Linked DNA regions of Sandaracinus amylolyticus. The protein of the gene in region 2 interacts with the protein of the main gene of each other region in a pairwise test. Links are inferred from orthologs where the notes say so. Each region holds a gene or a part of one and is shown on either strand. Other genes may lie near its edges. The genes, in order: DB32_RS13660 and DB32_RS18650.

The links.
Region 1: the proteins of DB32_RS18650 (region 2) and DB32_RS13660 interact in binary tests that used the Escherichia coli proteins (3 or more experiments, as listed by UniProt). The link is inferred for Sandaracinus amylolyticus from one-to-one orthologs.

What each region holds. Positions count from the first base shown.
Region 1 is NZ_CP011125.1:3,247,113-3,258,313, reverse strand. Bases 4,693-7,658 are described here. They hold DB32_RS13660 (sulfate/molybdate ABC transporter ATP-binding protein), read right to left. Parts: upstream 6,713-7,658; coding sequence 5,672-6,712; downstream 4,693-5,671. Other genes in these bases: cysT (sulfate ABC transporter permease subunit CysT), read right to left, coding at 7,526-7,658; cysW (sulfate ABC transporter permease subunit CysW), read right to left, coding at 6,709-7,497; DB32_RS13665 (mechanosensitive ion channel family protein), read left to right, coding at 4,693-5,671. Also shown: DB32_RS13685 (extracellular solute-binding protein), read right to left, coding at 1-1,594; DB32_RS13680 (ABC transporter ATP-binding protein), read right to left, coding at 1,591-2,670; DB32_RS13675 (hypothetical protein), read right to left, coding at 2,780-2,998; DB32_RS13670 (histidine phosphatase family protein), read right to left, coding at 3,174-3,956; more of DB32_RS13665, read left to right, coding at 4,064-4,692; more of cysT, read right to left, coding at 7,659-8,413; DB32_RS13645 (sulfate ABC transporter substrate-binding protein), read right to left, coding at 8,410-9,465; DB32_RS13640 (sigma-54 interaction domain-containing protein), read left to right, coding at 9,596-11,201. UniProt on the Escherichia coli protein: Part of the ABC transporter complex CysAWTP involved in sulfate/thiosulfate import. Responsible for energy coupling to the transport system.
Region 2 is NZ_CP011125.1:4,383,780-4,394,906, reverse strand. Bases 21-2,912 are described here. They hold DB32_RS18650 (glutamate-5-semialdehyde dehydrogenase), read right to left. Parts: upstream 2,155-2,912; coding sequence 886-2,154; downstream 21-885. Other genes in these bases: DB32_RS18645 (fatty acid desaturase family protein), read left to right, coding at 2,327-2,912; rsfS (ribosome silencing factor), read right to left, coding at 286-858; DB32_RS18660 (23S rRNA (pseudouridine(1915)-N(3))-methyltransferase RlmH), read right to left, coding at 21-289. Also shown: more of DB32_RS18660, read right to left, coding at 1-20; more of DB32_RS18645, read left to right, coding at 2,913-3,388; hutU (urocanate hydratase), read left to right, coding at 3,806-5,494; hutI (imidazolonepropionase), read left to right, coding at 5,491-6,744; DB32_RS18630 (hypothetical protein), read left to right, coding at 6,755-7,279; lspA (signal peptidase II), read left to right, coding at 7,299-7,829; DB32_RS18620 (alpha/beta hydrolase), read right to left, coding at 7,799-8,947; DB32_RS18615 (hypothetical protein), read right to left, coding at 9,120-9,467; DB32_RS18610 (ParA family protein), read right to left, coding at 9,481-10,644; DB32_RS18605 (hypothetical protein), read left to right, coding at 10,759-11,127. UniProt on the Escherichia coli protein: Catalyzes the NADPH-dependent reduction of L-glutamate 5-phosphate into L-glutamate 5-semialdehyde and phosphate. The product spontaneously undergoes cyclization to form 1-pyrroline-5-carboxylate.

The DNA.
Region 1 (11,201 bases), 1.1 Mb from region 2 along the record:
TGTTCGCCGCGGTCCAGAGCACGGTGACGACCAGCACCGCCCAGAACGATCCGTGGCCGAGCAGATCGCCGCCGCGCGCGGTGAGGATGTCGACGTAGTTCGCGAGCCCGACGTAGTGGAGGTCGCGACCGTGGCCCGCGAAGAAGCTCGTCCCGGCGCCGACGACGAGCGGGAGGATCACGAGGACGCCCACCGTGATCGCGGCGTGCGCGACCCACGCGTAGGCGGGCACGGAGCGGCGCAGCGCGACGCGGAACATCGGATCGCGCGCGCGGCGCACCATGCCGAAGACCATCGCGAGCAGCACGAGGCCGAAGGCGAGCAGGCCGGTCGACGGATCGCGGGGCGGGGGCGGCTCGCGCGTCTCGTCGTCGAAGCGGTGCTGGCCCTGGGCGAGCGCTTCGTCGATCGCGATCTCGCCGCGCAGCACGTTGCGGAGCGCGCGCTCGGCCGGGACGAACACGGCGCGCATGCTCGGATGCGTCGGCGTGATGCGCGCGTGCGACGCGGCCTGGCGGAACGCGACGAGGCGGGTGTCGCGCGCGACCTCGGGATCGCTCCACACGCTGCGGGTCGCGACCACGTGGCCGCCGTGGATCGCGCGGAGGCGCGCGGCGTCGGGCGTCGCGAGGAAGATCGCGAGCGCGCGCGCTGCGTCGAGGTCACGCGCGCCCTCGGCCACGAACGCGGCCTCGATCGTCGCGAACGCGCGCATCGGCTCGCCGTCCGCGCCGCGCACGATCGGCAGCGGGCGCACCGACCACTCGAGGTCGGTCGGGAGATCGCTCGCGAACCACGGGCCGCTGATCGCGGTCGCGGCGCGCCCGCTGCGGAACAGATCGCGCACGAGCTCGTACGAGGTCTCTTCCGGGATCGTGCGGGTGCGGAGCAGGCGCAGCAGGTGATCGAGCGCGCGCTCGGTGCGCGGTCCGACGAACGCGTAGGTGCCGTCGGGCTCGAGCAGACCGCCGCCGTACGCGTGGAGGAGCGACGCGAACTGGTACGCGTCGTCGGCGTCCCACGCGAGCGGGAACGAGCCGTCGGGGAGCGTGGCGCGCAGCGCTTCGAGGTCTTCGAGCGACTCGATCGTGCGATCGCCGAGCAGCGCGTCGTTGACGAAGAGCGCGGCGCTCTTGAGCTGCAGCGGGACGCCGTAGAGCGCGCTGTCGATGGTGAGCGCGTCGAGGTGCGCCTGCTCGAGCTCGTCGTCCATCTCGAGCCCCGCGCCGAGCGGCTGGACGAGGTGCGACGAAACGTATGAGCTCAAACGATCGTGCGCGTCGACGAACACGTCGGGGCCGCGCTGCACCGGGATCGCGGACTCGAGCTTCGAGGCGTACGCGCCGAACGGCACCGCGAGCATCTCGACGTGCGTGCCGCGATGGCTCTGCTCGAACGCGTCCACCGCCGCGCGGAGGCCGCGCTCCTCGCGCTCGCCGTAGGAGTGCCAGAGCGTCAGGGTGGTCGTCTGGCCACGCGCTGCGCTCGGCAGACACAGCGACACCCAGGTCAGCGTGACGCCCGCGAGGAGAGCGAGCACCGCCGTGAGCGCGGCCGACAGCACCGCGCGCGTCTGGGTCCTCCGGAAGCTCATGAGAGCGTTCGCTCGGAGTCCGGATCGAAGAGGTGGAGAGAGCCCTGCGCGATGTCGAGCGCGAGGGTGTCGCCGGGCCGCGCAGCGCGCGCGCGATCCCCTTCGAGGCGCGCGACGAACGGGTGCGCGCCGACCTTGCCGTGCGCGTACGCCTCGAAGCCCATCGCCTCGATCACCTCGACGCGCAGCAGGATGTCCGCGTGGCCGTTCGCGCTGGGCAGCACGTCGTGCGGGCGGATGCCGGCGAGCACGCTCTTGCTCGCGATGCGATCGTTCTGCGGCAGCTGCGCGTCGAGACCGTCGGCGCGGATGCGCCCGTCGACGATCTCGCCGGGCACGAAGTTCATCGCGGGCGAGCCGAGGAACGACGCGACGAAGCGGGAGCGCGGCTTCTCGTAGACCTCGAGCGGCGCGCCGATCTGCTCGACGTGGCCCGACTTCAGCACGACGAGGCGATCGGCGAGCGTCATCGCTTCGACCTGGTCGTGCGTGACGTAGATCATCGTCGCGCCCTGCCCTTGCTCCTTGAGGCGAGCGTGCAGGCGCTTGATCTCGACGCGCACGTCGGCGCGCAGCGCGGCGTCGAGGTTCGAGAGCGGCTCGTCGAAGAGGAACACCGAGGGACGGCGCGCGATCGCGCGGCCCATCGCGACGCGCTGGCGCTGGCCGCCGCTCATCTGACGCGGGTAGCGATCGAGGAGCTTCTCGAGGCCGAGCATCTGCGCGACCTCGTCGACGCGCTCGGCGATGGTCTTCGCGTCGGTGCCGCGCAGCTTGAGACCGAAGCCGAGGTTCTCGCGGACCGTGAGGTGCGGATAGAGCGCGTAGCTCTGGAACACCATCGCGACGTCGCGGTCGCGTGGCGGGAGCTGCGTCACGTCGCGATCGCCGATCTTCAGCGTGCCGCCGTCGGGGATCTCGAGGCCGGCGATGGTGCGGAGCAGCGTGCTCTTTCCGCAGCCGCTCGGGCCGACGAGCACGACGAGCTCTCCGTCGCCGACCTCGAGGTCGACTCCGCGCAGGATCGGGTTTCCCCCCAGATCCTTCTTGATTCCGCGCAGGCTCAGCGACGACACGGGGCGGCAGGATGCCGGAGCCTGCGTGACGTTTCCAGAGGGTTTCTCTCTCGTCGCGGAAGTCCGCGCAATCGCACGCGGACGCTGGCCCGGGAGAGCGTGTGGCCCGTCAGCCCTCGGTGTCGCGGACGAGCTGCGCGCGGCAGGCGCGTGCGGCCGCGAGCATCGTGGCGAGCACTGGGTCGGTCGACGCCTGCGCTTCGAGCGCGACGAGGTCGTGATCGAGACGCCGGAGCTCGGCCGAAGCGAGCGTCGAGCGCGTGCGGCGGGGCGTGCGGTGGGTGGTCTCGCGGTGCATGAGCGACACGAAGAGCAGCGCACGTGCCACGCGCCGAGGTGCGAGATCCGGCGGAAATTCGGCCGTCCGGCCACGCGCCTGGCCGGCTGCTGCAGCCGAGGTTTCCAGCGCGGGACGAGGACGTGTCGACGCAGCGCGCGTCTCGCGGATCGCGGGCTCGGAGCACGCGCGGCTCCGCGCCCGGAGCGCGCGGAGCGCCGCGCGATCACCCGAACGCGGGCGTGGCGAAGCTGCGCAGCACGGGATGCGCGGTGCCTCGCACGAGGCGCGTGATCGAGCCGGGGCGCGGCGGGTGGAGGTGGACGCGCTGCGCGTCGCCGATGCCGAGCCGCGTCGCGACGCGACGAACGATGTCGTCGGGCGCGCCCTCGAGGATCTCGTCGTCGTGCGGGGTGTCGCTCGCGTCGAGGTGCGCGCCGCAGTTGTAGGAGACGATGCGAACGCGGCGCTCGGGGTCGACGCGCAGGTGCGTGATCGACGTGTTCGTCGCGCCGATCAGCGGTCGTCCGCGCAGGCCGAGCAGGCGCATCACGATCGAGCGGATCACGCCGCCGTGGGTCACGACGATCACGCGCTCGCCGTCGCGGCCGCTCGCGATCACCGCGTCGAGCGCGCGGTGCACGCGCGCGTCGAACGTGACCATCGACTCGGCGCCGCCGATCGGCATGTCGGTGCCCATCGCCATCGCCTGCACCTCGTCGGGGAAGCGCTCGCGCACCTCGCTGTGGAGGAGGCCGCCCCACGCGCCGAGATCGAATTCGCGCCACGCCGGGTCGTGCACGAAGTCCGCGCCGATCGCGGCGGCGGTGTCGCGCGTGCGCATGAGATCGGACGCGATGCGTCGATCGAAGTGGGCGTTCGCGAGGCGTGCTCCGAGCTTCGCGGCCTCGGCGCGGCCCTGCTCGGAGAGCGGGACGTCGGTCTGGCCCTGCCAGCGACCTTCTGCGTTCCAGATCGATTCGGCGTGACGAACGAGGACGATCTCCACGCGCCGCAGCATGGTGCGGGTGCCCGCTCGCGTCGACGTCGCGCGTTGCCACGCGGCAGAGCACCTCGCTCCGAGAATTGGCACCGTGCCTGCGTGTCGCGCGCGGCATGCGCTCGCGCTTCCGCGCGCTCGCCTCGTGGGCCTCGTTCGTCGCGCTCGTCGCGATCGCGGGGAGCGTGCGCGCGCAGGGCGAGCCTGCGCCGACGACCGGCCTACCGCCGCCCGACGAGCCGCTCGATCTCTCGACACCGCGCCGCGCGCTCCGCTACTTCGACGGCGCGGTCGCCGACGGAGAGTGGATCGACGCCGCGCGCGTGCTCGACCTGCGCGACGTGCCGCCGGAGCGCGCGGTCCCGCGCGGAGAAGGCGCAGCGCGCGCGATCGACGCGGTGCTGACCGATCGCGGCGTGACGCCCGAGTCGCTCCCCGACGAGGCCGAGCCCGGCGGATCCCACGTCGTCGGCGTGGCGTGGATCCCCGGTGTCGAGCCCGGCGTGGTGATGCGGCGCCTCTTGCGCGACGGACGGCCCGTCTGGGTGTTCTCGCGCACCACCGTGCGGGTCGCGCCCGATCTCGCGGCGCGCATCGATCGCGGACCGATCGGGAATCGCCTCGGGCCCGCGCTGCGCGAGCCGCGCTTCGCCGAGCTCGAGCCGTGGCAGTGGATCGGCAGCGCGCTCGCGCTCGTGATCGCGGCGGTGCTCGCGACCGCGACCGGGCGCGCGCTGGTCTGGCTCGTCTGGCGATCGCTGCGCCGCGAGGAGCGCGCGAAGCTGGGACGCGCCGTGAAGCGAGTGCGTCCGCCGGCGAGGCTCGCGCTGACGCTCGCGTACCTCGGGCTGCTCGCGATCCTGCTGCGCTACCCGCCCAGCATCGTCGCCGTGCTCGCGGACGCGTATCGCGCGGCGTGGATCGTCGCGGTCGGATGGCTCGTGGTGCGCGGCATCGACTTCGCGGCGCAGGCGGCGTCGGAGCGCGCCGCCGCGCGGCAGGGCTGGCGCGCGCGCATGGTGCGGACGCGCGTGATCCTCTTGCGGCGCGCGCTCAACGTCGTCGCGACCGTCGTGTTCGCGTCCGTGCTGCTGCTGCAGTTCCCGCCGGTGCGCGAGGTCGGCGTGTCGCTGCTCGCGTCGGCCGGCGTCGCGGGCGTCGTCGTCGGCATCGCGGCGCAGCGCACGCTCGGGAACCTGCTCGCGGGGATCCAGCTCTCGTTCACGCAGCCGCTGCGCGTCGGCGATCAAGTGGTGATCGAGAACGAGTTCGGCACCGTCGAGGAGGTGAACCTCAGCTACGTCGTGGTGCGGGTGTGGGATCAGCGATGTCTGATCGTGCCGATGGCGCGCCTGCTCGAGCTGCCCTTCCAGAACTGGACGCGCGCCGCCGACGATCTCATCGGCGACGTCTTCTTCTACGTCGACTTCGCGACGCCGATCGAGCGGCTGCGCCCCGAGATCGAGCGCTTCGTGCGCGCGCATCCGCTCTGGGACCGTCGCGTGCTCGGGGTGCAGGTCGTCGAAGCGACCGAGCGCGCGGCGAAGGTGCGCGTGCTCGTGAGCGCGCGCGACGCGGGCTCGACGTGGGATCTGCGCTGCGCGACGCGCGAGTTCGTGCTCGGGCTGCTGCAGCGGCTCGAGGGCGGACGCTATCTGCCGCGGATGCGCCTCGACGACGTCGAGCGACCGAGCGAGGGCTCGGGCGCGCGACGCCTCTCGTGATCAGGGCGCCGGATAGACACGCTGGACGCGCGCGTCGATGCGCACGCGGCTCCCGCGCTCGGCGGCGCGCGGCGCGTGACGCGGGACGTGCGCGCGCACCGTGGGCCCGCCGTCGATCGTCGCCTCGAGCTGGATGCGCTCGCCGAGATCCGCGATGCGCGAGATCGTCGCGTGCGCGTCGCCGTCGTCGGCCGGCGCGACGTCGAGATCGCCCGCGCGCACCGCGATGCGCACGCGCTCGCCGGTGCGCGCGCCGACCACCGGAAGGCGCAGCGCGCCGATCGCGATCGCGCCGTTCTCGACGACGCCCTCGAGCACGTTCACGTCGCCGAGGAACGACGCGACGAACGCCGTCGCGGGCGCGTCGTAGAGCGCGGTGGGCGAGCCCTCCTGCTCCACGCGCCCTTCGTTCATCAGCACCACGCGATCGGCGATCTCCAGCGCCTCTTCCTGATCGTGGGTGACGAGCACCGTCGTGACGTGCAGCTCGTCGTGGAGCGTGCGCAGCCACGCGCGCAGCTGGCGTCGCACCTTCGCGTCGAGCGCGCCGAAGGGCTCGTCGAGCAGCAGCACCTGGGGCTCGACCGCGAGCGCGCGCGCCAGCGCGACCCGCTGCCGCTGACCGCCCGAGAGCTGCGACGGATGCCGCTGCGCCATTCCCTCGAGCTGCACGAGCGAGAGCAGCTCGTGCACGCGCGCGCGGATCGTCTCTTCGCTCGGTCGCTCCTTGCGCGGCTTCACGCGCAGCCCGAACGCGACGTTCTCGAACACCGTCATCTCGCGGAAGAGCGCGTAGTGCTGGAACACGAAGCCCACGCCGCGCTCCGCGACGCCCGATGCCGACACGTCGCGCCCCGAGAAGAGCACGCGCCCCGCGTCGGGCGCCTCGAGCCCCGCCATCACGCGCAGCAGCGTGGTCTTGCCCGAGCCCGAGGGACCGAGCAGCGCCACGAGCCCGCCCCGCTCGATGCGCACGGTCACGTCGCGCAGCGCGTGGTGCGCGCGATATCGCTTGGTCACGCCGATCGCTTCGATGCTCATGCGAGCGCTCCTCGGTTCTTCGCGCGCTGCTCGAGCAGCGCCTTCAACGTCAGCGTCACGAGGCCCGACAGCGCGAGCAGCGACGCGACCGCGAACGCCGCGACGAAGTCGTACTCGCCGTAGAGCACCTCGACGTGCAGCGGCAGCGTGTTGGTCTCGCCGCGGATGTGACCGCTCACGACGCTCACCGCGCCGAACTCGCCGGCGGCACGCGCCGCGCAGAGCACACATCCGTAGAGCACGCCCCACTTGATGCGCGGCAGCGTCACGCGCGTGAGGATCGACCAGCCGCCCGCGCCGAGGCTCGCGGCGGCCTCTTCTTCTTCGCGGCCCTGCGCCTCGAGCAGCGGCACGAGCTCGCGGGTCACGAAGGGCAACGTCACGAACAGCGTCGCGAGGATCACACCGGGCACCGCGTACACGATGCGGATGTCGTGATCGGCGAGCATCGGCCCGAAGATCCCGCGCGCGCCGAAGAGCAGCACGAAGAGCAGGCCCGACACGACGGGCGACACCGCGAACGGCAGGTCGACGATCGTCAGCAGCGCGCCCTTGCCCGGGAAGTCGTAGCGCGTGATCGCCCACGCCGAGGCGATGCCGAACGCCGCGTGGAACGGCACGACGACCGCGACCACGAGCGCGGTGAGCTCCAGCGCGTGCAGCGTGTCGGCGTCGGAGATCGCGGCGGCCCAGCGCGCGGGACCTTCGGCGAACGCCTCGACGAACACCACCACGAGCGGCAGCACCAGCAGCACGATCATCGCGACGAGCGAGATCGCGACGATCGCCCACGCCGCGCGCCCGCGCGGCCGCTCACGCGCCCTGTGCGCCACGATCCACCAGCCTTCGTTGCGCGGCGTTCACCGCGAAGAGCAGCCCCGCCGACGCGACCAGCATCGCGAGCGCGACGACCGCGGCGCTCGCGTAGTCGTAGCTCTCGAGGTGCGAGAGGATCCGCAGCGGCGCGATCTCGGTGCGCATCGGCATGTTGCCCGCGATGAACACGACCGAGCCGTACTCGCCGAGCGCGCGTGCGAACGCGAGCGTGGTGCCCGCGACGATCGACGGCATCAGCGAGGGCAGGATGACGCGCAGGAACGTCTGGGCGCGCGACGCGCCGAGCGACGACGCGGCCTCTTCGATCTCGGCGGGCAGATCCTCGATCACCGGCTGCACCGTGCGCACCACGAACGGCAGCCCGGTGAAGAGCAGCGCGATCGCGATGCCCACGCGGTTGAACGCGAGCTCGATCCCGAGCGGCGCGAAGAGCGCGCCGATCCATCCGCTCGGCGCGCACAGCGCGGTGAGCGCGATGCCCGACACCGCGGTCGGCAGCGCGAACGGCACGTCGACGATCGCGTCGAGCAGCCTTCGACCGGGCAGGTCGTAGCGCGCGAGCGTCCATGCGATCGCGACGCCGAGCGGCGCCGCGACGAGCGCGGCGACGGCCGACGCGCCCACGCTGAGCCCGACCGCTGCGAGCGTGCGCGCGTCGGTGAGCGCGCGGACGATCGTGTCCCACGGCGCGCGCGCGACCGCGAGCACGAGCGCGCCGAGCGGCACGAGCACGAGCACCACGAGCACGGTGCCGGTGATCGCGAGCGACGGCGCGAAGCCCGGGATCGATCGCGGAGGGCGTGCCGCGCGCGGAGCGACGGTCGGCGTCGCCTCCGCCTCGGCGGCGACGGGCGTGGTGGTCACGTTCCGCCCTGCCCCGGCTGGTAGATTCGATCGAAGAGCGCGCCCTCCGCGAAGTGCGTCGCGTGCGCGCGCTCCCATCCGCCGAACACCTCTTCGACGGTGAAGAGCGTCATCGTGGGGAACGACTGCGCGTACCGCGCCGCGACGTCGGCGTCGCGCGGTCGGTAGTGCTGGCGCGCCGCGATCTCCTGCGCCTCGGTCGACCAGAGGTGCCGGAGGTACGCCTCCGCGACCTCGCGCGTGTGGTGGCGCTCGACGTTGCGATCGATCCACGCGGCCGGCGGCTCGGCGAGGATGCTCTCGCTCGGGATCACGATCTCGAGCCCCGCGTCGGGGCTCTCCGCGAGCAAGAGGTGCGCTTCGTTCTCCCACGTGAGCAAGACGTCGCCGATGCCGTTGCGCGCGAACGTCGTCGAGCTGCCGCGCGCGCCCGAGTCGAGCACCGGCACGCGCTGATAGAGCGCGCGCACCATCTCGGTGCCCGCCTCGTCGCCGGTGCGTCCGTCGTATCCGTGGCGCAGCGCGTATCCGTACGCGCCGAGGTAGACGTAGCGCGCGCCGCCCGACGTCTTCGGGCTCGGCGCGATCACCTGCGTCTCGCCGCGCACGAGATCGTTCCAGTCGCGGATCCCGCGCGGGTTGCCCCGCCGTACGACGAACACGATCGTCGAGTAGAAGGGCGAGCTGTGATCGGGGAGGCGCGCGGCCCACTGCGGGTCGAGCAGGTGCTGTCCCTCGCGCGCGATCGCGTCGACGTCGAAGGGCAGCGCGAGGCTCACCACGTCCGCGTCGAGCCCGTCGATCACCGCGCGCGCCTGACGGCCCGAGCCTCCGTGCGACATGCGGATCTCGACGCGCTGTCCGCCGTGATCGCGCGCCCACGCGCTCGCGAAGGTCGGGTTTATCTCGGCGTAGAGCTCGCGCGTCGGATCGTTCGAGACGTGGAGCAGCGTGAGAGTCCCCTGCCCGTCGCTCGCGCCGCCGCCGGAACAAGCGGAGAGCGTGATCAGCAGCGCGGAGGAGAGGAGCAGTGGAAGAGCGCGGGCTCGCATCGCGCGGCGCCCTTCGCCAGAGGTATGCCAGCGCGAGAGCCCCGCGGTTTTCACGGGCTGCTCGGCCGCGCCCGTGACCCATCACGGGAGATCCTGGCCTTCCGTGCCAGAGCACGGGAGAATCCGTGAGATGTCACGGATTCCCCCGCGCCGGTCACGGGCCGAAGTCCACGACCGTAGAGGCACCAAGGGTCTCGACACGGGCACGCCTCGTGCTGAGCGCGCCAAGCCCACGATGATGCTCGAGCTCGAGATCTGGCGCGAGGCGTGTCGTCACCTCGACATCCACGACTCGCTCTCGCGCATGTTGCCGGTGCTCGCGAGGCACCTCCCGATCGACGCGATCACCCTGCGCAGGCTCGACGTGCCGCGCGCGCGCCTCGAGACGGTCGCGCAGGTCGGCCGCACGGTCGACGTGACGCAGGCGCCGTTCGAGTTGCCGTCGCCGCAGATGGCGCGCGTGCTCGCGCTGTTCGAGCGACGCACCGCGCATGCGACGCAGCTCGACGGTGACGATCCCCTCTTCGGCGCGACGCCGGGCGAGGATCGAGCGCGCGTCGCGAGCGACGTGATCGTCGCGCCGCTCGCCGACGACGACGGCCCCGCCGGCGTGCTCGCGCTGATCGCGCGCGATGGCGCGAAGGTGAGCGCGGACCACGCGAAGCTCGTGAGCACGATCGTCGAGCCGCTCGTCGTGGCGCTCGCGAACGATCGCCGCGTGCACGAGCTCGCGCAGCTCCGCGAGGCGGCGCTCGCCGAGAACCGCGCGCTGCTCACGCGGCTCAATCGCCAGAGCATCGTCGAGTCGATCATCGGCGAGCGCGGCGGCTTGCGCACGCTGATGGAGCGCGTCGAGCAGGTCGCGAACGCCGACGTGCCGGTGCTGCTGCTCGGCGAGACCGGCTCGGGCAAAGAAGTGATCGCGCGCGCGCTCCACGAGCGATCGCGGCGGCGCGAAGGGCCGATGGTGCGCGTGAACTGCGGCGCGATCCCGAGCGAGCTGATCGACAGCGAGCTCTTCGGGCACGAGCGCGGCTCGTTCACCGGCGCGGTGGGCACGCGCAAGGGCTGGTTCGAGCGCGCCGACGGCGGGACGCTCCTGCTCGACGAGGTCGGCGAGCTGCCCGCGGCGGCGCAGGTGCGCCTCTTGAGGATCCTGCAGGAGGGCACGCTCGAGCGCGTCGGCGGTCAGCGCACGCTTCACGTCGACGTTCGCATCGTCGCGGCGACGCATCGCGATCTGCATCAGATGGTGCAAGCGGGTCAGTTCCGCGAGGACCTCTGGTATCGACTCTCGGTGTTCCCGCTGCGCCTGCCACCGGTGCGCGAGCGGCTCGAAGATCTCCCCGAGCTCGCGTCGCACTTCGCGGCGCGCGCGGGCGCGCGGCTCGGCGCAGGACCGCTCACGCCGACGCGCGAGGATCTGCACCTGCTGCTCGCGTACTCGTGGCCGGGCAACGTGCGCGAGCTCGCGGCGGTCATCGAGCGCGCGGCGATCCTCGGGCACGGCAGGAAGCTCGAGGTCGCGGCGGCGCTCGGCCTCGGCGGGCCGCTGCCGACGCCGTCGCGCCTCCCCGCGAGCACGCCGCGCGCGGAGACGAACGGGCACGGAACGACGCTGCCCGCGATCGACGCGAGGTCGCAGAAGCTCGACGACGTGGTCGTCGCGCACATCGAGCGTGTGCTCGCGTCGACGCGCGGTCGCATCGAGGGCCCGAAGGGCGCGGCCGCGCTGC
Region 2 (11,127 bases):
AGCCGCCGATCACGAACGCGAGCGCGGGCACCGCGCCGATCTCGCACTGCTCGACGTAGCGCGCGAACTTCTCGCTCGTCATGCGCCGGCCCTCGACCTCGAGCGCGACCACGCGCGCGCGCGCCGGGATCGCCTTGCGGAAGCGCGCCTCGACCTCGGACGTGCTGCCGTCCTCGAGCTCGATCTCGTCGAGCTTCGCGTAGCGCTTGATGCGCTTCTCGTAGTCGTCGATCGCGTCGCGCAGGCCGCGCTCCTTCACGCGGCCCACGGCGATGATCGCGATCTTCATCCGCGCGACGCGGGCGCCGGACCGGGCACCGTCACGCGCGCGGCGTCGATCCAGAGCGACTCGAGGTCGTAATAGCCACGCACGTCGTGGTGGAAGATGTGGACGACGACGTCGCCGAAATCCATGAGCACCCACGCGCCGCCGGGCAGACCCTCGACGCCGAGGCACTTGTTCTTGGTCTTCTGCTCGACGTCCTCCGCGATGCCGCGCGCGAGCGCGTTCACCTGACGATCGCTCGTGCCGCTCATCACGACGACGTAGTCCGCGTAGTCGACCTTGCCCGCGACGTCGATGATCTCGACGTTCACGGCCTTCTTGTCGAGCGCCGCCTCGGCCACCGCGAGCGCCACGCCGCGCGCGACTTCGTTCGCGCTCGGCGCCGCCTTCGGAGCGGCCTTGGTGCGCGTCGTGCGCGTCTTCGGCGCGGCGGGCTTGCTCGCTGCCTTCTTCGTCGTCGTCTTCTTGGTCGCGGCCGTCTTCGTCGCCGCCGTCTTCGTCGCGGCCTTCTTCGTCGCGGTCTTCTTCGTGCCGCTCGCCCCGTTGCCCGTCTTCTTGCGCGCCGTCGCCACTCGATTGCTCCAATTCGTCCGCGCGCGTCAGCCGCGGACCTGCCCTTCACCGTACGCGATCCACTTCCGCGTGCAGAGCTCTTCGAGGCCCATCGGGCCGTAGGCGTGCAGCTTCGTGGTCGAGATGCCCATCTCGGCGCCGAGCCCGAGCTCGCCGCCGTCGTTGAACCGCGTCGACGCGTTCACGAGCACGCAGCTCGCGTCGACCTCGCGGATCCATCGCTGCGCGTGATCGTAGCGCCGCGTGACGATCGCCTCGGTGTGCAGCGAGCCGTGCTTCGCGACGTGCGCGAGCGCGCCGTCGATGCCGTCCACCACCGCGACCGAGAGCACGAGGTCGAGGTACTCCGCGTCCCAGTCCTCGTCCGTCGCTTCCTTCATGTCGGGCGCGAGCGCGCGGGCGCGCGCGTCACCGCGCAGCTCGACCTTCGCGGCCGTCATCGCGCGCGCGACGCGCGGCACGAACTCCTTCGCGCACGCGGCGTCGACGAGCAGCGTCTCCATCGCGTTGCACACGCCGGGGCGCTGCACCTTCGCGTTGAGCGCGATCTTCTCCGCGAGCTCGAGGTCCGCGTCGCCGTCGACGTAGACGTGACACACGCCCTTGTAGTGCTGGATGACCGGCACCGTCGCGTTCTCGCTGACGTACCGGATGAGCCCCTCACCTCCGCGCGGGATCAGCAGATCGAGCACGCCGCTCAGCTTCACCATCACGGCGAGCGCGGCGCGATCCGTCGTCGGGATCAGCGTCACCGCGGCCGGGTCGAGGCCTTCTTCTTCCAGGGCGCGCGCGAAGAGCTGCGCGATCGCCGCGTTGCTCCGCGCCGCTTCCGAGCCGCCGCGCAGCAGCACCGCGTTGCCGCTCTTCAGGCAGAGCGCCGCGGCCTCGGCGGTCACGTTGGGGCGCGACTCGTACACGATGCCGACGAGTCCGAGCGGCACCTTCATGCGCCCCACGAGCAGCCCGTTCGGGCGGCGCACCATCTCGTCGATGCTGCCCACCGGATCGGCCGCACGCGCGATCTCCTCGCACGCGAGCGCCATCTTCTCGATGCGCGGGCCGTCGAGCGTGAGCCGATCGATCATCGCGGCCGAGAGCCCGGCCGCCTTGCCGCGCTCCACGTCGGCGCGGTTCGCCTCGATCAGCGCGGGCGTGGACTCGCGGAGCAGCCGCGCCGCCCGCCCGAGCGTGGCGTTCTTGCGCTGCGTGCTCGCGATCGCGATCGCACGTCCGGCCTGCTTGGCGCGCTCGGCGAGGCGCCGCACCTCGGTCGCGAGCCCGTTGTCGGTCTCCACGCGCGCGAACCTAGCACAACGGTCCGGCCTCGCTGCGTCCCCGCCGACGCGCCTCTGCGCAAGGATCTGCGCACCTGGTTTCGCACGGAGCGCCTTGAAATCGGGCGATCTCGCGTCACAACCTCACCGCCTTCGGCGTCCTCGGGGCGCTGATCACGCGCGGAAGAACACGATGGAACCGAGCCAGACCGCCCCCTCCGAGCGTCCCCTCGCTGCGTCGCAGCGCGTCGCGCCCGATGCCTGGCCGCCTGGTCGTCGCAGCGCGAAGGAGCTCCTCGCCGCGGCGAAGGAGTTCGGCAAGGAGGACCGCGCGCGCAGCTGGTTCCACGTCGTCGAGACGTTCGGCGTGCTCGCTGCGCTCTCGGCGACGACGATCGCCGCGCCGTGGCTCGTGGTGCGCGTGATCGCCGCCGTGGTGATGGGGCTGACGATCGTCCGCGCGTTCATCCTCTACCACGACTACATGCACAACTCGCTGCTCCGCGGCTCGAAGGTCGCGAAGTGGATCATGTACGGGTTCGGCGTGTACGTGCTGACGCCGCCCAACGTCTGGCGCCAGACCCACAACTATCATCACGCGAACACCGCGAAGATCGTCGGCTCGCACGTCGGCTCGTACCTGATGGTCACGACCGAGATGTGGAAGCAGATGACGCCCACGCAGCGCCTCGTCTACAAGGCGTACCGTCATCCGCTGACCATCTTCTTCGCGTACTTCACCGTGTTCTTCTACGGGATGTGCGTGAGCTCGTTCCTGCGGAACCCGAAGAAGAACTGGGACTCGGCGCTCGCGGTCGTGCTGCACGTCGCCGCGTGGATCGCGCTGATCGCGCTCGCGGGCTTCGAGGTGTTCTTCGTCGCGTACTTCCTCCCGCTCTTCGTCGCGACGATGAGCGGCGCGTACCTCTTCTACGCGCAGCACGACTTCCCCGAGATGCACGTGCAGCCGCGCGAGACGTGGGAGTACACGCGCGCGGCGCTCGAGAGCTCGAGCTACATGAAGACCGGGCCCGTGATGGCGTGGTTCACCGGGAACATCGGCTACCACCACGTGCATCACCTCAACCCCGGCATCCCGTTCTATCGGCTGCCCGAGGCGATGGCGTCGATCCCCGAGCTGCAGAGCCCGAAGGGCACGACCTCGCTGCACCCGCGCGACATCGTCGCGTGCTTCCGGGCGAAGCTGTGGGACGCGGAGCAGAGCCGCATGGTCGGGTACCCCGAGGGGACCTGATCGCATCGAGACGAGCGCTCGCGCTCCGGCGCCCTCTCCGCTCGAGTCGAGATGAGATCTCGGGCCTCGGCGCCCTCTCCGTTCGAGTCGAGATGAGATCTCGGCCTCTCGACGCCCTCTCCGTTCGAATCGAGACGAGATCTCGGCCCTCGACGCCTTCTCCGTTCGAAACGAGATGACGATCCGAGGCTCCGACGCCTTCTCCGTTCGAAACGAGATGAGATCTCGGGCCTCGACGCCCTCTCCGTTCGAATCGTGACAACGATCCGGGGCTCCGACGCCTTCTCCGTCGAATCGAGATGAGATCCCGGGCCTCGGCGCCCGCTCCGTCCGAATCCTGACGGCGATCCGGGCGCGCGAGCGCGCGTGAGTCCTCTCGTCCTGCGTGCACGGGGCGCGTGGTAACTCCCCGCGCATATGACGACCGCTCGCACGATCCGCGCGCCGCGCGGCACGACGCTGCGCTGCAAGGGATGGGCGCAGGAAGCCGCGCTGCGCATGCTGATGAACAACCTCGATCCCGAGGTGGCCGAGCGCCCCGAGGACCTCGTGGTCTACGGCGGCACCGGCAAGGCGGCGCGCAGCTGGGAAGCGTTCGACGTGATCGTGCGCGAGCTCGAGCGGCTCGGCGACGACGAGACGCTGCTCGTGCAGAGCGGCAAGGCGGTCGGGAAGTTCCGCACGCACGCGGACGCGCCGCGGGTGCTGATCGCGAACTCGCTGCTCGTGCCGAAGTGGGCGACGTGGGAGGAGTTCCGCCGCCTCGAGGCGATGGGCCTGACGATGTTCGGCCAGATGACGGCCGGCTCGTGGATCTACATCGGCACGCAGGGGATCCTGCAGGGCACGTACGAGACCTTCGTCGCCGCGGGCGTGCAGCACTTCGGTGGCCAGCAGAGTGGTGGCAAGCAGAGTGGTGGCCCGTGGAAGGGCCGCTGGATCCTGAGCGCAGGGCTCGGCGGCATGGGCGGCGCGCAGCCGCTCGCCGCGACGATGGCGGGCGCGTGCTTCCTCGGCGTCGAGATCGATCCGTCGCGCGCCGAGAAGCGGAAGAAGGACCGCTACGTCGATCGCATCACGTCCTCGCTCGACGAGGCGCTCGCGTGGATCGACGAAGCGCGCAAGAAGGGTGACGCGCTCAGCGTCGCGCTCGTCGCGAACGCAGCGGACGTCTACCCCGAGCTCGTCGCGCGCGGCATCACGCCCGACTTCGTGACCGAGCAGACCGCGGCGCACGATCCGCTCGTCGGCTACGTCCCGCCGGGGCTCACGCTCGATCAAGCGGCCGCGCTGCGCCGCGACGATCCCGAGTCGTACGTCGCGCGCGCGAAGCAGGGCATGGCGATCGAGGTGCGCGCGATGCTCACGATGGTCGAGCGCGGCGCGTTCGCCTGCGACTACGGGAACAACATCCGCGCGCACGCGAAGGACGTCGGCGTCGAGCGCGCGTTCGACATCCCGGGCTTCGTGCCGGCGTACGTGCGGCCGCTCTTCTGCGAAGGAAAGGGCCCGTTCCGCTGGGTCGCGCTGAGCGGCGATCCCGAGGACATCGAGGTGACGGATGCGGCGGTGAAGGAGGTCGTGCCGAACGATCCGCACCTGCACCACTGGCTCGACATGGCCGAGGAGCGCATCGCGTATCAGGGCCTGCCCGCGCGCATCTGCTGGCTCGGGTACGGCGACCGTCATCGTGTCGGGCTGAAGTTCAACGAGCTCGTGCGCACCGGGAAGGTGAAGGCGCCGATCGTCATCGGTCGTGATCACCTCGACTGCGGATCGGTCGCGAGCCCGAACCGCGAGACCGAGGCGATGAAGGACGGCAGCGACGCGATCGCCGACTGGGCGATCCTCAACGCGCTCGTGAACACGTCGTCGGGCGCGACGTGGGTGAGCGTCCATCACGGCGGCGGCGTGGGCATCGGGTACTCGCTGCACGCGGGCATGGTCGTCGTCGCCGATGGCACCGACGCGGCGGCGAAGCGGCTCGAGCGCGTGCTCACGAGCGATCCCGGCATGGGCGTGATCCGCCACGCGGACGCCGGCTACGAGATCGCGATCGACACCGCCGAGAAGAAGGGCGTGCACGTCCCGCATCGGTCGCGATGACGCACGATCTCGTCATCCGGAACGCGCACGTCGTGACGTGCGCGGGCGCGGGCCCGAGCGCGAAGGAGCGCCTCGGGATCGTGCCCGACGGCGCGATCGCGATCCGTGGAGATCGCATCGCGTGGATCGGCGCGGACGCGGATCGACCGCGCGATGCGGCGCGCGAGATCGATGCCGGGCGGCGGGTGGTGCTGCCGGGGCTCGTCGACGCGCACACGCACCTCGTGTTCGCGGGGACGCGCATCGACGAGCTCGCGCGGAAGATGGCGGGCGAGGACTATCGCGCGATCGCCGCGTCGGGCGGTGGGATCGCGGCGAGCGTGCGCGCGACGCGCGCGGCGAGCGAGGACGAGCTCTTCGCGCGCGCGAAGGCGCGTGCCCTCGCGATGCGCGCGTGCGGCACGACGACGGTCGAGGTGAAGAGCGGGTACGGGCTCGACCTCGCGACCGAGACGCGCCTGCTCGCGGTGGGTCGACGCCTCGCGCGCGAAGGCGTGGTGAGCACGACGACGACGTTCCTCGGTGCGCACGCGATCCCGCCCGAGCGCGCGGGCGATCGCGAGGGCTATCTGCGCGACGTGATCGACGTGATGATCCCCGCGATCGCCGAGGCGAAGCTCGCGGACGCGTGCGACGTGTACCTCGACGAGAACGCGTTCACGCGCGACGAGGCCGGCCGCGTGCTCTCGGCGGCGAAGGCGCGCGGATGGTTGCTCAAGGCACACATCGGACAGTTCCGTGATCTCGGCGGCGCGGAGCTGCTCGCGGAGCTCGGCGCGCTCAGCGGCGATCACCTCGAGGACGTGTCGGACGCGGGGCTGCGCGCGATGGCTTCGGCCGGCGTGCGCGCGGTGCTGCTCCCGGGTGCGTGGCGGACGCTGCGCCAGAAAGCGCCCGACGCTGCGCGGATGCGCGCCCACGGCGTCGCGATGGTCGTCGCGACGGACTGCAACCCGGGCACCTCGGCGTGCGTCGATCTGCCGCTCTGTGCGGCGCTCGCGGTGCGCGACGCAGGGCTCACGCTCGAAGAGGCGCTCCTCGCGATCACCGTCGAGGCCGCGGGCGCGCTGGGGCTCGCGGATCGCGGCCGGATCGCGGTCGGCGCGCGCGCCGATCTCGCGTGTTACGACGAGTCCGATCCGCGCGCGCTCGCGTACGCGCTGGGCGGAACCCGCGCACGCTGGATCGCGCTCGGCGGACGCGTGATCGAAGACGCGGATCGGACCGGACACGATCGCGCCCTCTGGTAGAATCGCACTCGTGTCCGACCTCGAGCTGCACGAGATCGACTACGAAGCCGCTTACTCCGGTTACCTCGATCGCTTCTCCAAGCGCTTCGGCGAACGTCCCGAGGGCGCGTTCGTCAAGTTCGGCAAGCACATGGTCCAGAAGCTCCCGCGCGGCGAGTTCCCGCGGCGGCTCGATCACTACGTGCAGCTGCACCGCGCGGTGAAGGACATGCTCGAGACGGGCTCGACCATCAGCGACGCGCTGGTGCTCGACTTCGTCGAGGCGAGCGCGTGGATCGGCATCCAGGCGCCGGACATGTACTCGATGTTCCGCGGTGAGCTGGGCGATCCGAAGCTCGCTGCGCCGAACCTCGACACCACGGTCGATCACCGGATCTCGACGCAGCGCACGCTTCCCTCGAGCGAGGACCCGCTGCGCTCGACCGCGCGCGATCTGCCGTCGTCGCGCGAGCGCTCGCCGATGACGAGCAGCAGCGAGCTGCGCGCCGATCTGACCGAGCCCGAGATCCACGTCGGCGGCTCCGCGGACGAATGAGCTGCGACATACTCGCGGCATGACACAGTCCGTTCGCGCCCGTGTGATCGCCGGTGCGCTCTTCCTCGTCACGGCCGCGCTCGGCAGTGGCTGCGATCTGACGACGAAGCACTGGGCCGAGGAGACGCTCCGCGACGTGCCCGGGCAGACGCTCTCGCTGATCGCGCCGCACGTCGACCTCACGCTGCGCTTCAACGAGGGCACGGCGTTCAGCGTCGTGCGCGATCTCGGCGCGGCGCGCGCGGTGCTCGGCGGGCTCGCGCTGGTCGTGGCGATCGCGCTCTTCGTGATGGCGATCCGCTCGCCCGAGAGCCGCATGCGCGCGCTCGCGCTCGGCCTCGTCGCGGGCGGAGCGATCGGCAACGGGCTCGATCGCATCACGCGCTCGGGCGTCGTCGACTTCGTCGAGATCCACTATCCGTGGGGCGGCAGCTGGCCCGCGTTCAACGTCGCCGACGTGCTCGTCGCGGTCGGCGCCGCGCTGCTGATCCTCGATGGGTGGCGCGCCGCGCGCGCACATCAGTCGGCGGGCACGCCGGGGATCGGATAGCCGCGCCACAGCCAGAGCAGCGTCTCGGGGAGCGTCTGCCGCACCACGCGTCGATCGACGTGCCCCGCGTCCTCCGACCAGAGGAAGCGGTAGTGGTAGCCACGCTCCTCGAGCACGTCGGACATGCGGCGGTTCGCGTCCATCCAGTCGTGCAGTCCGTCGCTCCCGAAACGCAGATCGTTCTCGCCGACCTGCAGGAACACGCGGATCGGCTTCACCGCTTCGTCGCGGATCATGTGCTCGTGGTACTCCCACGCGCCGCGCGGGTGCTCGTCGTCGCGGTGCTGCGCGACGAACGTGCCCGAGTACGTGAGCACGCGTCGATAGAGCTCGGGATGGAACCACGCCATCGTGAAGGCGCACGCGCCGCCCGAGCTGCCGCCCATCGTCGCGCGACCTTCGGGGTCGCTCGTGAGGCGTAGATCCGGGTAGTCCGCGCGGATGTCGGGGCGCATCGGGATCAGCGGCAGGACCTCGGTCTCGATGAAGCGCGTGTAGTGATCGGACACGCGATCGTACTCGAGGCCTCGCTCGCTCCCCGGGCCGTCGCCCGGGCCCGGATTGATGAAGATGCCGACGACGTGCGGGAGTCGGCCCTGATGGATCAGCGTGTCGAGGGCGGCGGTGACGTCGGCGACGTAGCCGCCGCCGTCCTGGATCACCATGAACGGCGCGTCGGTGCCGTTCACGTACTGGCGCGGGACGTAGATCCAGAGATCGCGCGTGTAGCGACCGGTGACGCCGGGATAGATCTCGCTGTCCTCCGACTGCATCGAGAAGCGGTACACGCGGCCGCGCGGCGCGTCGTCGGGGACGCGCATCTCGGGCGCGTCGGCGTAGCTCGGGCCGATCGTGAAGTCGCCGTCGCCCTCGGTGCCGGGATCCATCACGGTCGGCGGCGGCGGGCCGGCGTCGATCGTCGGCGTCGAGGCATCTTCGTCGGGGACGAACGCGTCGATCGTCGCTGCATCGCTCGGCGCACCGGCATCGCGTGGAGGCGCGGGTGTCGCGGCGTCCTCCGCGCGCGGGAGGTCGCCTCCGAGATCACCGACGCATGCCGCGAGGAGGAGCGCACAGACCGGAGCGAAGCGGGCGAAGCACGCGGCGACGTCGTTCAAAGGGCCTCCTGCGCGAGCGCGCGCGTGTCGCGCTCAGCAGGTCGCGTGCCCTCGTCGCGCGCGTGGTGCCGCGAGGCGCCGGCCCTGTTTTCGGCGGATTCTCGGAGCGATCACCGCGAGGTCGAGCGGAGCGCGGCGCGCGCCTCGGCGCACCGCGTGCTCCGCTCCGCGATCAGATCCCGCGCGGCACCGTCTCGAGGTTCTCGATCTGATCGAGCGCCCAGCGGATCAGCGCGCTGCGCGTCATGCGGCGGTGGCCGCGCGCCTTGAGCGCGGCGACCTTCTCGTCGAGGCGCGCGAGGTCTTCCTTGTACATCGAGATGCAGATGATCTCGTAGTGGTCGGGCTTCGGCTTCTGGACGCGCTTGCGCTTGCCGCTGCTCGGCTCGGCCTCGGGCGTGGTCTTCGCGACCGTCCGGGACGGCGTCTCGGCGCGATAGAACGTCTCGCGCAGGACCTCGCGCACTTCTCCGTCGTCGAACAGCTCGCGCACGGCGCGCGCGTGAGGATCGGCTGCCATCGTCACGACTCCTTCAGCTGGCGGCCAGGGCGACCTCGCCGGTGTGCCCCTCGTGGCGGTCGAGCAGGCGCGTGTCGCCGCGGAGGCGTCGCACGTGCTCGACGAGGACCGAGTAGTCGAGCGCGCCGTGGCTGTCGGGCGCGTACTCGAAGATCGTCTGCTTGGCGCTCGGCGCCTCGCGCAGCTTGGTGTTCACGCGGATCGGCGGCAGGCAGCGCTCGCCGAAGTGATCCTGGAGCGCCGAGACCGAGTCGCGCGCGATCTTGTTGCGCACGTCGTAGAACGTCGGGAGCACGCCGAGCAGCGCGACGTCGTGCTTGAGCAGCTCACGCACGTGCTTGAGCGTGCGCAGCACCTGCTTCACGCCGACGAGCGAGAGGTAGTCGCACGAGACCGGCACGAGGATGCTGTCCGCGTAGACGAGCGCGTTCTGGTTCATCAGCGAGAGCGCGGGCGCGCAGTCGAGCACGACGACGTCGTAGCCCGTGACGCGATCCCCGAGGCGCTCGCGCATCACGCGATCACGATTGGGGCGCGTCGCGAGGTGGAGCTCGGCGGCCGCGAGCAGCTCGTTGGAGGTCAACACGTGCAGGCGATCGTCGACGGGCACCGCGGCGTCCATCGCGTTCACGCCGTGGACGAGCACGTGATAGAGCGTCTTCTCGCCGCGGATGCCGAGCGACGCGCCGACGTTGCCCTGACCGTCGGCGTCGACGAGCAGGACCTTGTTGCCCGCGGCGGCGAGACCGGCCGCGAGGTTCACCGCCGTCGTCGTCTTGCCGGTGCCGCCCTTGTGGTTGAACACCGCGATGCGTCGCGGTCCGCTCGCGACGGGCGCGCCCGCGCGGTTCACGCGCAGCACGCCGGCGCGCGCCGCGTTGCGGCACTCCATCGTGCAGAAGTGCGTCGGTGCGCCGTCCTTCACCTGCACCTGGAACGGGTACTCGAGCGTGAAGCCCTTCCCGCACACGTCGCACTTGCAGCCTGAAGCATCGGCGCCTGCGCCAGCGGCGCTCGTCGCGGTGGTACCCACGGACGAGTAGCCGAGGCTCGCCTGCTGACAGCCCTGCGAGCAGAAGTAGTGGAAGGTCCCGTGCTCCTCGCGCACCTGGTAGCGGAAGCGGACCTGGAACGAGCGCTCGCACACGGAGCACGTCGAGAGCGGTGTGTCGACCACGCGCGTCTCTCCTCGAGGTGGCGGCGCGCGACCCGTTCGTGCGCCTCGCACCCGGATGCCGGAACGCGCGCGAGAAATCAAAAAAGTGACGAGCCCGCGTGCGAGACTCTCGACATGCGCGGTCTCTGGATTGTCCTCGCACCGCTCATCGCGAGCTGCGGCGCCTCGTCGACCCGGATCGCGACGCCGCACACCGCGAGCTTCCCGACCGAGCTGCACGGCTTCCGCTTCGGCATGAATGTCGACGAGGCACACGCAGCGTGCGCGGGCGAGTGGCACGCGACCGACGTGATGGCCGCCGACCCGGCGCACGGGCTGCCGCGCGCTCGCTCCGCGTTCTGCACGCCGCCGCTGCGCGAGTGGTCGATCGATCTCGATCTCCGCGGAGATCCCGAACGGCTCGCGGTCATCGGCGAGACCCGCAGCGGCTCCGATGCGGCGGACGCGCGCGGCGCGCTCGACACCGCGCGACGCGAGCTCGAA